Regions from separate parts of the Paenibacillus sp. BR2-3 genome, predicted to be linked through region 4. Evidence: a T-box and tRNA genes for the amino acid it is inferred to sense, from the RefSeq annotation. Region 4 holds a T-box; the other regions hold tRNA genes.

Region 1 (3,447 bases), 1.8 Mb from region 4:
ACGGTAGTTTCACTCGTATTGCACAGTTGTGCAAGTTCTCCAAGTGATAATAAAAAAACTTTATCTGATTGGGTTAATATATAATCAGCAACCTGCTTTTGCGTAGGCGACAACGTATTGTATTTTGTTCTAATCAGGCTGAACACACTTTCTTCCACAAGAAACACTCCTCTTCTTTTTTCCCCTTGACATTCATTATACTAGATTCTGTGGAGGGGCGTATGTGAAGTTACAGCGCCGATTTCACAAACTTTTTGAGGTTCAACCCCAATATCAGTTCTTGACGGAGAGGGATCCTGTGCAATAGGCATTACTTGAACTTTTGAGAAATTGTTCCTAACCTACTTGCAGCGACGGTACGTTGTAGGAAAGACCGCCATAGTTAGTGCAGGAAATCCCCTCTTCCAGCAGCCAGCGATGCAGCATATAGCCGGTAGGTCCAGCCTCATAGCAGACCTCTAATTGAAAGGCTTCACTCTGGTCTCGCAACTTGCTCATGAGCTTGTGTACAGCCTCTTTAGTATGAACAATGCTGCCCCAGTACCTGGCTTCCTGTCGTCCTTCGTCCGCAACCGCCACAGCAATTTTCGCTTTGGACACGTCTAAACCTACGTATTTAATGGGCATATTCATAGTAAACCGACTCCTTTTTGTTTGGTGGCTCTGATTTTGGATTCTGAGCGTTCACTCTCATGATCACCAATTTCAACCTACGTATAAACAAATTGCGATGTCGGTTTCGTTCATGATAACTATCGACTTGAAATCTATTTTTCCCTGTAAATCAGCTAATTCACCCCATCCGGCGTGGTTAGAGGGAATTACTCCCTCTAAATCAGCTAACTCACCCTATCCGGCGTGGTTAGAGGGAATTACTCCCTCTAAATCAGCTAACTCACCCTATCCGGCGTGGTTAGAGGGAATTACTCCCTGTAAATCAGCTAATTCACCCTATCCGGCGTGGTTAGAGGGAATTACTCCCTGTAAATCAGCAAATTCACCCTATCTGGCGTGGTTAGAGGGATTTACTCCCTCTAAATCAGCTAACTCACCCCATCCGGCGTGATTAGAGGGAATTGCTCCCTGTAAATCAGCAAATTCACCCCATCCGGCGTGATTAGAGGGAATTGCTCCCTGTAAATCAGCAAATTCACCCTATCCGGCGTGGTTAGAGGGATTTACTCCCTCTAAATCAGCTAACTCACCCCATCCAGCGTGATTAGAGGGATTTACTCCCTGTAAAATCCCTAAATACACCTTAAAGCAGGTTCCCCCGGAATATAGAGGGACAATAGTTAGCATGATAACAAGGGCTATGGCGTACGCCCAACGGCTCAAATCCGCGTATTCCCGCGAGCAACATTTGGTAAAGCACTGATTCTGGTGTGGGTCCCTTTTTGAAACTGGAAATATTGCAGCGCTGTTTTATGAAAAATCGTCCCTGTCCTCTGTAGCGGCACAAACGTCATCATACACATGGACATACGGACATACGGACATACGAACACGCTTTCATTAGCTATTCTTCCCTAAGCCTACTGCCTAACACTTAGAAGTTCGAGCTTAAAAAAAAGAAAAACCCTTCCTAAGAAGAGTTTCGTTGATAAAGTATAATGCGGTCGAGAGGACTCGAACCTCCACGATATTGCTACCACACGGACCTGAACCGTGCGCGTCTGCCAATTCCGCCACGACCGCATATTATATGACTCGCTTTAGCGGCCACAAGATAGATCTTACCATGCCGAAAAAAATTCGTCAATACTTTTCCGGATTATTAATTTTCCCTTTATTTTCTGTATATTTCTTGCTTTCATTACCCCTTTCAAGGTATAATAAGAACAAAGGTTCGCATCCTATAAATGAGGTGATTTATATGGCGACTACTAAGATAAATACTCCAGATATAGCACAAGATATAACCCAAGAAGAACTGTCCCTCGTCAGAAGCTATTTGCTGCTAACATTTATTCATAAAGTCTTTGAACGTGATTGCCGGGTAATTGGCAAGAGCGGTCTGTTCAAGACACCTCAGCTGTATATGGAACTGGTATCCAGCGGTGCCAAGAAGACGTCATTAATGCTGCAGGAGGTCAAGCGAGAGCTTGCCTTGCATGGCCTGAGAATTAATACGGTCCGCCAGGATGTGCACGGTGTTGAGGCCCTTTATACTTGCAGAGAATATGCAGGTGAGCTCAATATTTTGTGGCCAGGCTTTCGCCGGGAGATGATGCTGCGGATGCGCGCTTATCTCGGTCTTGCGACTGAATTCTCCATCCTCGCCCGCGAGGAACATGTGGAGCAGTTGGCTCTGACTATCTAGTCACATCAGCACCACTATAAGACAGAAATAGCTCCCTGCCCGTGGTTAATGGTCAGGGAGCTATTTTATTTAAGAAAGGACATCTGGTCTTGGTTCATTAAAAGGCTGAAAGAGGTAATTCCGGTCCAGCTTTACCACCCTCCGGTTTGGACGGCGGATCATTACCTGAGCTTCATCCCAGGCCAGGACAATACCCTTCACATCATTGCTTTCCAATCCGTCCCGCACCACGCGGATTTTCTCGCCCGAGATCCGGTAGTTATTCAATTGTTCATCGCTAATCATCCCTCATACCTCCTCCTTCTTATTTTGCTGCTAATCATAAAAAAGACCACAATGATTGATCATTGGGTCTCATGTAAGCAATGAAAGAGATCACTTGCCTCTCTTGTTCGGTTCACCTATATCAGCGCTTCATTCTTCTCGAACCAAAAATCGAGAACTTTAGCAGACATCACTCGTTGTTCAAGATACTCCACTTGCTTGGCTGTAAACTTCTCCCTCCAGGAGTAGGACAGCTCCTCACATAGCCCTTTGATAGTCAGCAATTCGGACCAGGCTACATAGCGTTTGTACCAAAAAAACTGAGGATGTTCAATCATATAGGGATAAAGATCATCAAACTCTGTATGCTTACAATCCAATGCACGCTCGAAGTGATCCTTGGCCTCGGTTAGTTTATCAATAAAAAATTGCTCTGTCACCGGTTCTTTCCCCATTGTGACGCCTCCTCTCCTATGTCTAACATTCATTATAAAGGAAAATTCATAGGGTGAAAAGCAGTTGTTTTAAAAATGGGCTTTATTCTCATTTTCGTCACCGTTTAATCACCGAATACAATAGTTCCTTCACTTAGAGACATAATACGGACCAGTGATTCGAGCCGGATACCCTGTTCTCTGATTGTACGTGCACCTGCCTGAAAGCTCTTTTCTACTACTACGCCTAACCCGACAAGTTCTGCCCCGGAACGCTGGATGATCTTGATCAGCCCGCGTGCTGCATCACCGTTGGCTATAATATCGTCGATGAACAATATTTTATCTTTGGGGTCGATAAACTGACGGGATAACATAAGGTCGGTAACAATTCCTTTTGTAAAGGAAGGAACCCGTTCGCACAAG
Region 2 (3,447 bases), 210 kb from region 4:
CGAATGAGGCCGATATCCAAGTTTGCAGCAAACATGCAGCTACCGTACAAGCAAGCCGGGGTGAAGGGACATTAAATAGATCAGGGGGTGATTACATGCTGACATTGGATCAGGTCAAAAGCAAATCGGCGGCGCGCCTTGACGGACTCCATCCTGTCCTGCTGGCAGTTACCAACGAGTTGATACAGCGAAGCTACGCCAAAGGCGTGCCAATCCTTATTACTCAGGGTATGCGGACGATTGCTGAACAAAATGCATTGTACGCGCAGGGAAGAAGCAAGCCGGGACCGATTGTCACCAATGCCCGGGGAGGTACCAGCTATCACAATTACGGCCTGGCTGTCGATTTTGCGCTGCTGCTGCCGGATGGAAACGCGGTTTCCTGGGATATAAACAGGGACGGGGAGAAGGACAAGACAGCGGACTGGAGCGAAGTGGTGGAAGAGGCCAAGAAGCTGGGCTTCGAGTGGGGCGGCGACTGGACGTCTTTCAAAGACTACCCCCATTTACAGATGACATTCGGTCTGTCAATTGATGAGCTCCGGGCAGGCAAACATCCTTCTGCCCAGCAGATCAATGAAGTCTTAAGCCGCTTGAGCGGAGGCGACGACAAAGGGAATAAAGATCTTAAAGTTACGATAACATTGAACGGCCAAAAATTGACCGAAGGTGTTGTTGATGAAGGTATCACTTATGTACCTGTGAGGATTCTGGCGGAAGCGCTTGGAGCAACGGTAACCTATGATCCCGGAAGTAAGACGGTAGATATTGTTTTCTTGAATAAATGAGGATGCATATGGGGAAATTATCAGCGATAACAACAAAAGGAGGCATAACATCTTGAACAAGCTGATAACAAGCCTTGTATGCGGTACTGTTTTATCAATGAGTCTGGTTGGGGCCAGCTATGCGTCAACTGCATCCGGGACGACTGACCTGGACGGTACCACACCGGGAAGAAACGGTACCACCACCAATGGTGGCTTGGGAACTATGGGTACGGGTAACCGTATGACCAATCCGATTCGTAACATGGACAGAAATAATAATAACACGGTGTCCCCTTTGTCCAATAACAACCGTAACGGGAACTACCGGGCAACAGCTACCACAAATGCTGACAGGGATAATGATGTTGACTGGGGCTGGCTTGGTTTGCTCGGTCTTCTCGGTCTGGCCGGCATGAGAAGCAGAACCAAAGAGCACCGTTAATTCAGGCGTAAATGACCCGTAGCGGCTTCGGCTAAAGCGGGTTATTTGCTATGTCTTCCGATAAAAAATAATATTCTGGATTAAAAGAGGATTGCGTCTTTCCGGAATACGTGATATTATATTTCTTGTCGCGTTACAACGCGCACTTCATGCCGGGGTGGCGGAACAGGCAGACGCACAGGACTTAAAATCCTGCGGTACGTGAGTACCGTACGGGTTCGACCCCCGTCCTCGGCATACCAGAAGAAACCTTGAGAAATCAAGGTTTTTTATTTATGGTTTTTAAAAATGGGAATCCTGTGTGCTTCAAAAGGGTGCTGCAGACGCACAGGATTTCTGCGAAATATCCTCTTTTGTGCTATCTGTTTTCTAAAAACAGGTAGAGGCAAAGGAGGTTTTTTTATGGCGTTACACAAGAGATTCCTACAACGAAGTTTTGTCGGGAAAGGCACCCAGCTTGTGGGCAAGCTCATCTTTTCCAGTTAACGCCTCGACCATGATGCCTGCCCAAGGCGAAAACCATATGTAAAGGATGAGGCAACTCCATTCCATGCGTTTGAGCATATAAGTCCAGCAGTGTTTCAAGCTCATTAAACTCCTTTTCGGAATGCTGTTTCTTCCAAGCCTCTATTGTTTCAGATGTTTTTCGACTTAGCTCACGGTATTGCGGATCACTGGATATAACTTTTTCATCGGGACAAAGATTGCTAAGATATAGCTGTTCTAAAAGGCTCCTCATTTCTCTCCATCCTTTCTGCAGTTTTTTGTGATATTTATTATGCTTATCTAAGAGATTGCAAGTATCCAAATATAAATGAGAAAAGATTCCTGATGTCTATGTATATTGCCTTAAGGTGGTACTTGGGAGAGTAACATATTTTCTTAAATGAATCGTATCATAAAATAATGACGTTTTGTAGAGTATACTACGTGGATATGATGTTGAATGCAACTAGATAATGAATTTAAAAAGAGGTATATCTTGAAATCAGAAGAAGTATTCGGGCAGGTTTTAAGAACAATTCGCAGAAAACAAAAGATGAGTCAAGAAAATTTGGCATTCCAAAGTAATCTTGACCGAACGTACATATCTATGCTGGAACGTGGCATTCATCAACCTACATTAAATTCTTTGCTCTCTCTTGCCAGCGCTTTGAATATGAAGGCTTCAGAATTAGTGGGACTTGTTGAAATTGAGATTGGGAAAAATTAATTGAATAAACTATTTAAATCTAAGAAGAATGACTATGCATAACATTTAGGCATAATCATTCTTCTTATTACTGAACAATGAAATATACTCAATTTGCTGAATTCGAGTAGGGACAAAAAATTATTCGTGAAGAAAAAATTTGAATAGCATATTGATCATAAACATTGGAACAAACTATAAGAGTATTGGTAATTGATCTTAGTAGAGGAGTGTAAACTTGGAAAAAAGCTATACTGTAAGTAATATATCTCAATACTTAAATATTATCAGAGACAGATGGTGGTTTAACAGCGCCATCAGATGCTAGTCTCTTTAATAAGACTATTTCATCATCCTTTAACTTTGTACCATTAATTTCCTTGTGAGTTTCAATGATATGCAGAGGTACTCCCTGAAACCCTTCAATTAATTTAAGGAGTCTTTGGATACTCGTTGCACCAGATTTAGCAACCAAGTCAGCGTATATATCAGCGTTTTCAGAGAAAAAGACAGGACTTAGTACAACATCTTTGCCTCGAACTCGTTTTGTAATTAAATAATTCCCTTGACCGCCTTCATTCGGAATGATCTGTTCACTTAGCTTTGACAGTTCCATAAAGGATTTCGATATCGTCTGTCATCTAATTGTATATTTTAAGCAAGCTACGGAGAAGGTTACCCTAAAGGGAGCATAATGATCGTTTCAAATTGTTTTGCTCTTGTTTCTATTTTCAGATGTCCCCCGTATTTTTTAGCTACTCTTTGAATATTGGTTAAGCCGATCCCGTGAAAATCAGGATTTTTTTTATTTGTACGCTGTACATGATCTATAGAATCTCGCCGCGAATTGATGACATGAATAAAAAGAGTATTATTGGTGGAGAAAATGCGTAAATCGATTAATTTGTCTTCAATTTTAGGGATAAGTTGTGTTGCTTCGATAGCATTATCTAGAATATTTCCAATTAGGATACATAAATCATACCGATCAATTTTGATTTCCTCGGCAATTACATTGATCGTGTGCTTCATAGTGATACGAT
Region 3 (3,447 bases), 1.9 Mb from region 4:
GGGTCTCCATCCACCATTCCGATGGCAATGTTCGTATCCATCAAATATCCTTGTTCCGCCATCAGTCCCAATCCTCGCGCAATCGTCCGATTTCATCCTTTAATTCCTTGAGCCGCTCCGAAGACAAGGCCCCTGCTGACTGAAGCAGATCCTCTACGCTGTACTCGTTGGCCTCTTCCAATTCTACGGTATCATGATTAAAATCAATGGTCACTCTGGGGTGAGTGATATTGAGTTTACGCAGTATTTTCCGCAATTCCTTCGCTGTATGGGAGTCGATTTTTTGTGGGAGCATGAGAAGTCCCTCGCTCTCATTTTTAGGATTGTTATAACACATTTTTCGAACTTTTCGTTGGTGACACCAGAACTTGGGCTCCATTTCAGTTTATATAAGTTGAACTTATGAATTTTCTAAAATGGATTTACTCGCTAACTACAGTGAATGTTGGACTTCCGGCCGCTGCCCATCTCCAGATTTCTTGATGTGTACCGCTGTCTGCGGTTGAAATCCTGAGACAGCCTTATTCTTTCGTAGCGAGCTTTCCTGCGGAAAGCTTTCGGGCGGTCGCTATCGCTCCTCCAGTTCCAATATTCCCCTTCGTGACTTCTGCCTTTTTACCTGAAGCGGTGTAAATCCGGAGACCCATGCGACCGCTGCCGCTTTTCGGCAATCGTTCCGTCCTCTCTGCTCGGTTCAGCGTAACCCTTCAGGTCCATCTCAAGCTTTGCTCTTTGGTTTACTGGCCTTGCCTTGGCGTATGAGCATTAGCAGGAAAAACTCCCTTTAATTCAGGCATTAAACCGTTTTGAAGATAATTAAAGGGAAATTATACTTCTAAATCCGGCCATAATGAGGCGAACACTCACATTAGAGGGAGAAAATCCCGTTAATTCATTTCGTGGGAGTGTTACGTCTCCATTAAGAGGAGAAATTCCCGTTATTTAATAACGCGCCAACACAGCGGAGGGCCCTACGGGATTCTGGAGATACGATAGTTTTCACCTATAACAGCGTCGGAGGACCGCTCCGAACCCTTAGTCGCTTGATTCACGATCGGTCAACCGCTGATTTTGGTTTTGAGCCGGTATTCTTTAGTTCAACTTATATAGATACTTCTTTTTAATCCTTCCATCATGTTAGCGTTTCCTCGGTGTAGCCCCGGCACGTTGTTTTGCCGCGCTACAACAGCTTTAGACTCGAGGATGCGAGGTCCTGAAATGGCCTGTTCTTAGCCTGGGATTTCGCATCCACCCGGTATCGAACCGGACCGCATTGCATACTGACGATAGGATGGTGACCGTCCTTGCGCACAAAGGTGGCCGTCAAATCCCAATACGTATTTGGAGCGGGCCTGGCTCAATACCTGTTAAAAGCTAAAGGCTGAAATATGGTGGCACACATCTACAATGATTTGACCATATTCACTGATAGCAGCCAGCATATCCTCCCGCCCATGAATGGATTGCAGCATGGCTACATCCAGACATCCGGTAATTATTCCTGCCTCCGCCTAACTGTCCAAGTAAAACGCAAAAATAAAAACCCTTCCTAAGAAGAGTTTTGTTTGAAAGTATGGTGCGGTCAAGAGGACTCGAACCTCCACAATGTTTCCATTACTGGCACCTGAAGCCAGCGCGTCTGCCAATTCCGCCATGACCGCGAATTATGTATGGGGTGATTCAATCACCGTATTTAAGAATATATACTCTTTCTGAACATAATGCAAGCTTTATATTTGCTCTAATTAGTTTCCCGGTTTATCCACCTAAACTCTATGGAATTTACATAAGCTCCGATTTCCAAAAATATGCCTTCAATCATATCTGGCTTGCCCCTGGAATTGGGTTTGCGCTTATATCCGCCTGTAATACCGCTTGGTCTGTCTTATCCGCATCTATCCGGCAGGAGACGGTTCCGCCTGAATTACTAGGGAGAGTCTTAAGCTTTTCAAGAGTGCTGACAAGGGCCGCTCCCAATCTATGCTGTTTCAGAGGACACTGGGTGACGGATTACCGGAGAATCCGGGTGGTAGCTGACTATAACCGGTAACCCGCTTGCGATAAATAGTTGTAAACCATGCAGCTATAATCCTTGATTTAGCCCAAAATTGCAGCTTAATTGTATTCTGTACACTTATTTCTCCAAGTTTCCACCTAACTTGCCCGAACACGGTTTCTTAGTTGCACCAAGTACAATTAAAGCAAAAACGGATCGTTCCTGGCTTGAAATAATTGTACAAAGTACAATTAGACCGCAGCACGACGCGCATATTCTTTATTCTCTCGTCCTTTATTCTCTCGTTCTTTATTCTCCCGTACTTTTCTCACCCGCAGTTCCTCTACTCATCACCTATATACCGGTCTTTCCCGGCGCCAAGTCCAACGAGCAGCAGCACGACGCTATCACCAGACCAAAAGCAAAGCCGCCTGCAATACCGATAAAGATCGCCCATACCGCGATCCACGAGCTGCTGCCCAGCCACACTCCTCCAATGCCGATAATAAACAGAACGAAAGTGACCATAACCAAGCTGCCCTGGTTTTTCAAACGCCCCGCCCACAAAGGTGAGCGCCACATGTTTCTGGCGGAAGGAGCGCTCCTGCTCCCCGTTCCCGGAACCTAAATTACTCATCTGCGGAATCCAGAACAAGGTTGCTAGGCGGTGAGCATGAACCACATAGCCAGTGTCCCCCTCCAACCGAAGCCAGAGTGATCAGCCAGCGGTATACTGATCCCCGAGGCCACTGCTGCGCATAAATTCATCGATACGGTATAAACACCCGTCATTAATCCGATTTGATGAGGGAACTTCCCTTTGATCAAACCCGGAAGAAGCACATTACAAACCGCAATCGAAACTCCCAGCATAGCCGTACCGGTGAACAGCAGACCCGCCCCGGACGCCGAACGCACCAGAATACCGACAGCCAGCAGCAGCATGGAGAATAACAATACATTAGCCATCCCAAAACGGCGGGCAAGCTTCGGCGCAAATGGAGCACGCAAAGCCGCCGCGATAAAAATAATCTCCATTACGAGGATCCAGCGGTTATTTTTGGAGCGGGACCTGTCTCTATGTTGTATCTTTCAATTCCTGTTGCCTAGCCTCCATATGTGTTCTCCCCCATGCAAATTAAACCGGCAAGCGCAGAGCTTGCCAGAAGCATTGCAGATTCTATACTATTTATTGTTAATAAGGAGCTGTTCCGAAAGTCCTTTTAGGATCACTTCTGGAACAGCTCCTTTGGTTTGAATCGATGAGACGACCTACATTACCCTACGCTATGCCGCCACAGGACTGGCTATTTATTCGCAATATGAACCTTCAGTTGCTTACCCTTAATCGTCGTGTTCTTCATGGCTTCGAGCACCAGCGAACCTTTACCGTTCAATATATCCACATACGATATGTTATCCTGAATCGTGATAATCCCGATATCTTCCGC
Region 4 (3,447 bases):
TCATAAGAAGGCCAAGCCACATAGCTGATGCCCCCTTCATGTCCAAGCAGCTGCCAGAGCTCTTCCGAAATATGCGGTGCCAGTGGAGACAGCATCTGTACGAAATTCTCCATTGCCTCCCGTGGAAGCACATCTTGTTTGTAAGCATCATTCGTGAAGATCATCAATTGGCTGATCGCTGTATTGAAGCGCAGATTCTCGAAGTCCTCCGTTACTTTTTTGAGTGTTTTATGCCAGGTGCGTTTGAATTCGTCGCTGCCGCCAGTCTCTGTGATCTTGGCATTCAGACTGCCGTCCTCATTCACGAACAGACGCCATACACGGGACAAGAAACGGTGAACCCCTTCGGTTCCGTTAGCACTCCATGGCTTGGTGGCTTCCAAAGGCCCCATGAACATTTCATAAACACGCAGGGTATCCGCACCATACTCACCGACGATTTCATCAGGATTGATGACATTCCCGCGGGATTTACTCATTTTCTCATTGTTGGTACCGAGAATCATGCCTTGATTGATCAATTTATAGAACGGCTCCTTGGTATCGACCACTCCGAGATCGTACAGCACCTTGTGCCAGAAACGGGCATACAGCAGGTGAAGCACAGCATGCTCTGCTCCGCCGATGTACAGATCTACCGGCAGCCATTCCTTTTGCTTGTCAGGAGCACACAGCTCGCGGTCATTGAGCGGATCAATGAATCGCAGGTAGTACCAGCAGCTGCCTGCCCATTGCGGCATGGTATTTGTCTCGCGGCGGGCTTTCATACCGGTTTCCGGATCGATGGTTTCCACCCATTCCGTTACATTCGCCAGCGGTGATTCCCCTGTTCCTGAAGGTTTGATCTGATCAACGTCAGGCAGCAGCAGTGGAAGCTGATCCTCCGGCACTGTTTTCATAGAACCGTCTTCGAGGTGCAGGATTGGGATCGGTTCACCCCAGTAGCGCTGACGGCTGAACAACCAATCACGCAAACGGTAGGTAATCTTGCCTTTACCGCTTCCCTTCTCTTCCAGCCAGGAGATCATTTTCGCTATCGCTTCAGCATTCTCCAGTCCATCAAGGAACCCGGAATTTACGTGCGGGCCATCCCCTGCATAGGCCTCTTCCTCAATATTTCCGCCCTGTACGACTTCCAGAATCTCCAGGCCGAACTGCTTTGCAAATTCCCAGTCGCGTGTGTCGTGACCCGGAACAGCCATAATAGCTCCCGTTCCGTATCCGGCCAGCACATAATCCGCGATCCAGATCGGCACTTGGGCTCCATTTACCGGATTGATTGCATAAGCGCCTGTGAACACGCCTGTTTTGTCTTTTGCAAGGTCCGTGCGCTCCAGATCACTCTTATGTGAAGCCTTCTCCCGATACTCCACTACGGCTGTACGCTGACTTTCCGTTGTAATCATTTCAACCAGCTCATGCTCCGGCGCCAGTACGCAATAGCTCGCTCCGAATAATGTATCCGGACGTGTCGTAAATACGGTCAGGCTCTCTTCGTGCCCATCAATCGTAAAGGTTACTTCCGCTCCCTTGGACTTGCCGATCCAGTTGCGCTGCATATCCTTGATGCTCTCGGACCAATCCAGCTCCTCCAAATCCTCAAGCAGCCGCTCGGCATACTCCGTAATTCTCAGAATCCACTGGCGCATCGGCTTGCGGACCACGGGATGTCCCCCGCGCTCGCTTTTCCCGTCAATAACCTCTTCATTGGCAAGCACGGTGCCCAGCGCCGGACACCAGTTGACCGGCACTTCCGCTACATAAGCCAGACCACGATTGTAGAGCTGAATAAAAATCCACTGGGTCCATTTATAATAAGCAGGGTCTGTTGTGCTAATCTCGCGGTCCCAATCGTAAGAGAAGCCCAGCGATTTAATCTGACGGCGGAAATTATCAATATTCTTAAAAGTAATTTCACGCGGGTGTTGGCCTGTGTCCAGCGCATGCTGCTCTGCCGGCAATCCGAACGCGTCCCATCCCATCGGATGCAGCACATTATACCCTCTCATCCGCTTGTAGCGGGAGACAATGTCGGTAGCCGTGTAACCTTCCGGATGGCCTACATGCAGCCCTGCGCCCGAAGGATATGGAAACATATCCAGCGCATAAAATTTCGGTTTTCCCGGATCTTCGCCCGTTTTGAAGGTTTTGTTCTCTTCCCAGTACTGCTGCCATTTCGGCTCAAGGGTCTGTGCCCGGTAGCCTGGAACGGCCGTTTTATTGGCTTTGTTGTCGCTCATCATAAGCTCCTCCTTGGAGTGTTGCTATTAAGTTCAAACCGCGATGCTGCTTCTTAATAAAAAAACCTCCCATCCCTAGCGTAAACGCTAGGGACGAGAGGTTTGAATTCCCGTGGTACCACCCTAGTTAGCGGCTGAATATGCTTTATTCTGCCACTCACTTTGCACCCTTTAACGGGGGTGAGGCGACGGCGGTTCATTCTCGCAGAAATCCGTTAAATCAGAAACGGCTCTGCTGGAATTTGCGCCATGACTCCGAGGTGAGTTCATTCCGTTCCGCCAACCGGCTCGCACCTTGCGCCGGCTCTCTGTACTGACGATGCCCGAAATTAATGCTCCTCATCAACGACAAATATGTTCACGATTCGAATCGTAATATTCCACAACATTATATACAAAAGCTGCTGCTCCAGTCAATGTGTTATTCGCTCACTACACTATACGGGCTTTCTTTTCATATAATAGGCCACAAAGTGCTGAAGGACCACTTTTCCCGCCGCAAAAAAAGGCACGGCCAGAATAAGCCCGATCATTCCGGCAACCTCGCCACCCACGAGCAGCGCAAAAATAATAAGCAGGGGATGCAGATGAAGCTTACGCCCCACTACCTGAGGAGATATAACATTACTCTCCAGCATTTGGCACAGCGTATTCACAACCGCGACCAGTAGTACCAGACGAAGAGAGATCGTCGAGGCCATCACTATCGCCGGGGCCGCGCCCAGAAAAGGACCCATGTAGGGCACAATATTGAACATGGCTACAACACTGGCAAACAGCAAGGCATATGGCATACCGATTAATGCATATCCAATATAAGCAAGGACCCCGATAATAATACAGACCAAAAACTGTCCGCGAATGTAATTACCGAGCGCGTCGTCGATGTCTTTTAACATAGTAACAATGGATTTACGCCGGGAGCGGGGCAGACAGGACACAACCGTCCGTTCAAACACCTCAAAATCCTTCAAAATGTAAAATACCAGAAAAGGTATGATGAACGCGTTAAACAACAGGTTGATCGTAGACCCGATATTGTCAAGAAAATGAGATATGCCGGTAGCAAGACGGTTTTCCAGCTGAAAAAACCAGTTATTCATGCCCATTTCAACGCCGGGCGGGATCAATCGCGAGTCCATATTGCGCATCAGGCCTTGTGCCCGCAGCGTCATCTCCGGCAAATGTTCATTCAATTCCTCAAGCT

The links. A T-box is a leader RNA that pairs with one kind of tRNA and senses whether it is charged. The one in region 4 lies ahead of leuS (leucine--tRNA ligase), so its partner is inferred to be a tRNA-Leu.
Region 1: it has a tRNA-Leu gene. The T-box ahead of leuS (leucine--tRNA ligase) is inferred to sense a tRNA for this amino acid. The anticodon was not compared.
Region 2: it has a tRNA-Leu gene. The T-box ahead of leuS (leucine--tRNA ligase) is inferred to sense a tRNA for this amino acid. The anticodon was not compared.
Region 3: it has a tRNA-Leu gene. The T-box ahead of leuS (leucine--tRNA ligase) is inferred to sense a tRNA for this amino acid. The anticodon was not compared.

The regions. Positions count from the first base shown of each region.
Region 1 is NZ_CP126311.1:3,608,269-3,611,715, forward strand. Features, by position in the region: gene PaeBR_RS17330 (MurR/RpiR family transcriptional regulator) at 1-158, opposite strand, end outside; gene PaeBR_RS17335 (hypothetical protein) at 337-633, opposite strand; tRNA gene PaeBR_RS17340 (tRNA-Leu) at 1,615-1,698, opposite strand; gene PaeBR_RS17345 (hypothetical protein) at 1,877-2,323, shown strand; gene PaeBR_RS17350 (hypothetical protein) at 2,393-2,608, opposite strand; gene PaeBR_RS17355 (hypothetical protein) at 2,725-3,042, opposite strand; gene PaeBR_RS17360 (xanthine phosphoribosyltransferase) at 3,147-3,447, opposite strand, start outside.
Region 2 is NZ_CP126311.1:1,990,871-1,994,317, forward strand. Features, by position in the region: gene PaeBR_RS09380 (M15 family metallopeptidase) at 96-788, shown strand; gene PaeBR_RS09385 (WGxxGxxG family protein) at 841-1,212, shown strand; tRNA gene PaeBR_RS09390 (tRNA-Leu) at 1,364-1,449, shown strand; gene PaeBR_RS09395 (DUF6809 family protein) at 1,682-1,951, opposite strand; gene PaeBR_RS09400 (helix-turn-helix domain-containing protein) at 2,195-2,425, shown strand; gene PaeBR_RS09405 (hypothetical protein) at 2,682-3,020, opposite strand; gene PaeBR_RS09410 (sensor histidine kinase) at 3,080-3,447, opposite strand, start outside.
Region 3 is NZ_CP126311.1:3,692,888-3,696,334, forward strand. Features, by position in the region: gene PaeBR_RS17785 (hypothetical protein) at 1-62, opposite strand, end outside; gene PaeBR_RS17790 (hypothetical protein) at 62-295, opposite strand; gene PaeBR_RS17795 (hypothetical protein) at 522-671, opposite strand; tRNA gene PaeBR_RS17800 (tRNA-Leu) at 1,575-1,661, opposite strand; gene PaeBR_RS17805 (hypothetical protein) at 2,340-2,678, opposite strand; gene PaeBR_RS17810 (hypothetical protein) at 2,657-3,034, opposite strand; gene PaeBR_RS17815 (DEAD/DEAH box helicase) at 3,304-3,447, opposite strand, start outside.
Region 4 is NZ_CP126311.1:1,776,891-1,780,337, reverse strand. Features, by position in the region: gene leuS (leucine--tRNA ligase) at 1-2,240, opposite strand, end outside; T-box leader at 2,327-2,595, opposite strand; gene PaeBR_RS08415 (AI-2E family transporter) at 2,678-3,447, opposite strand, start outside.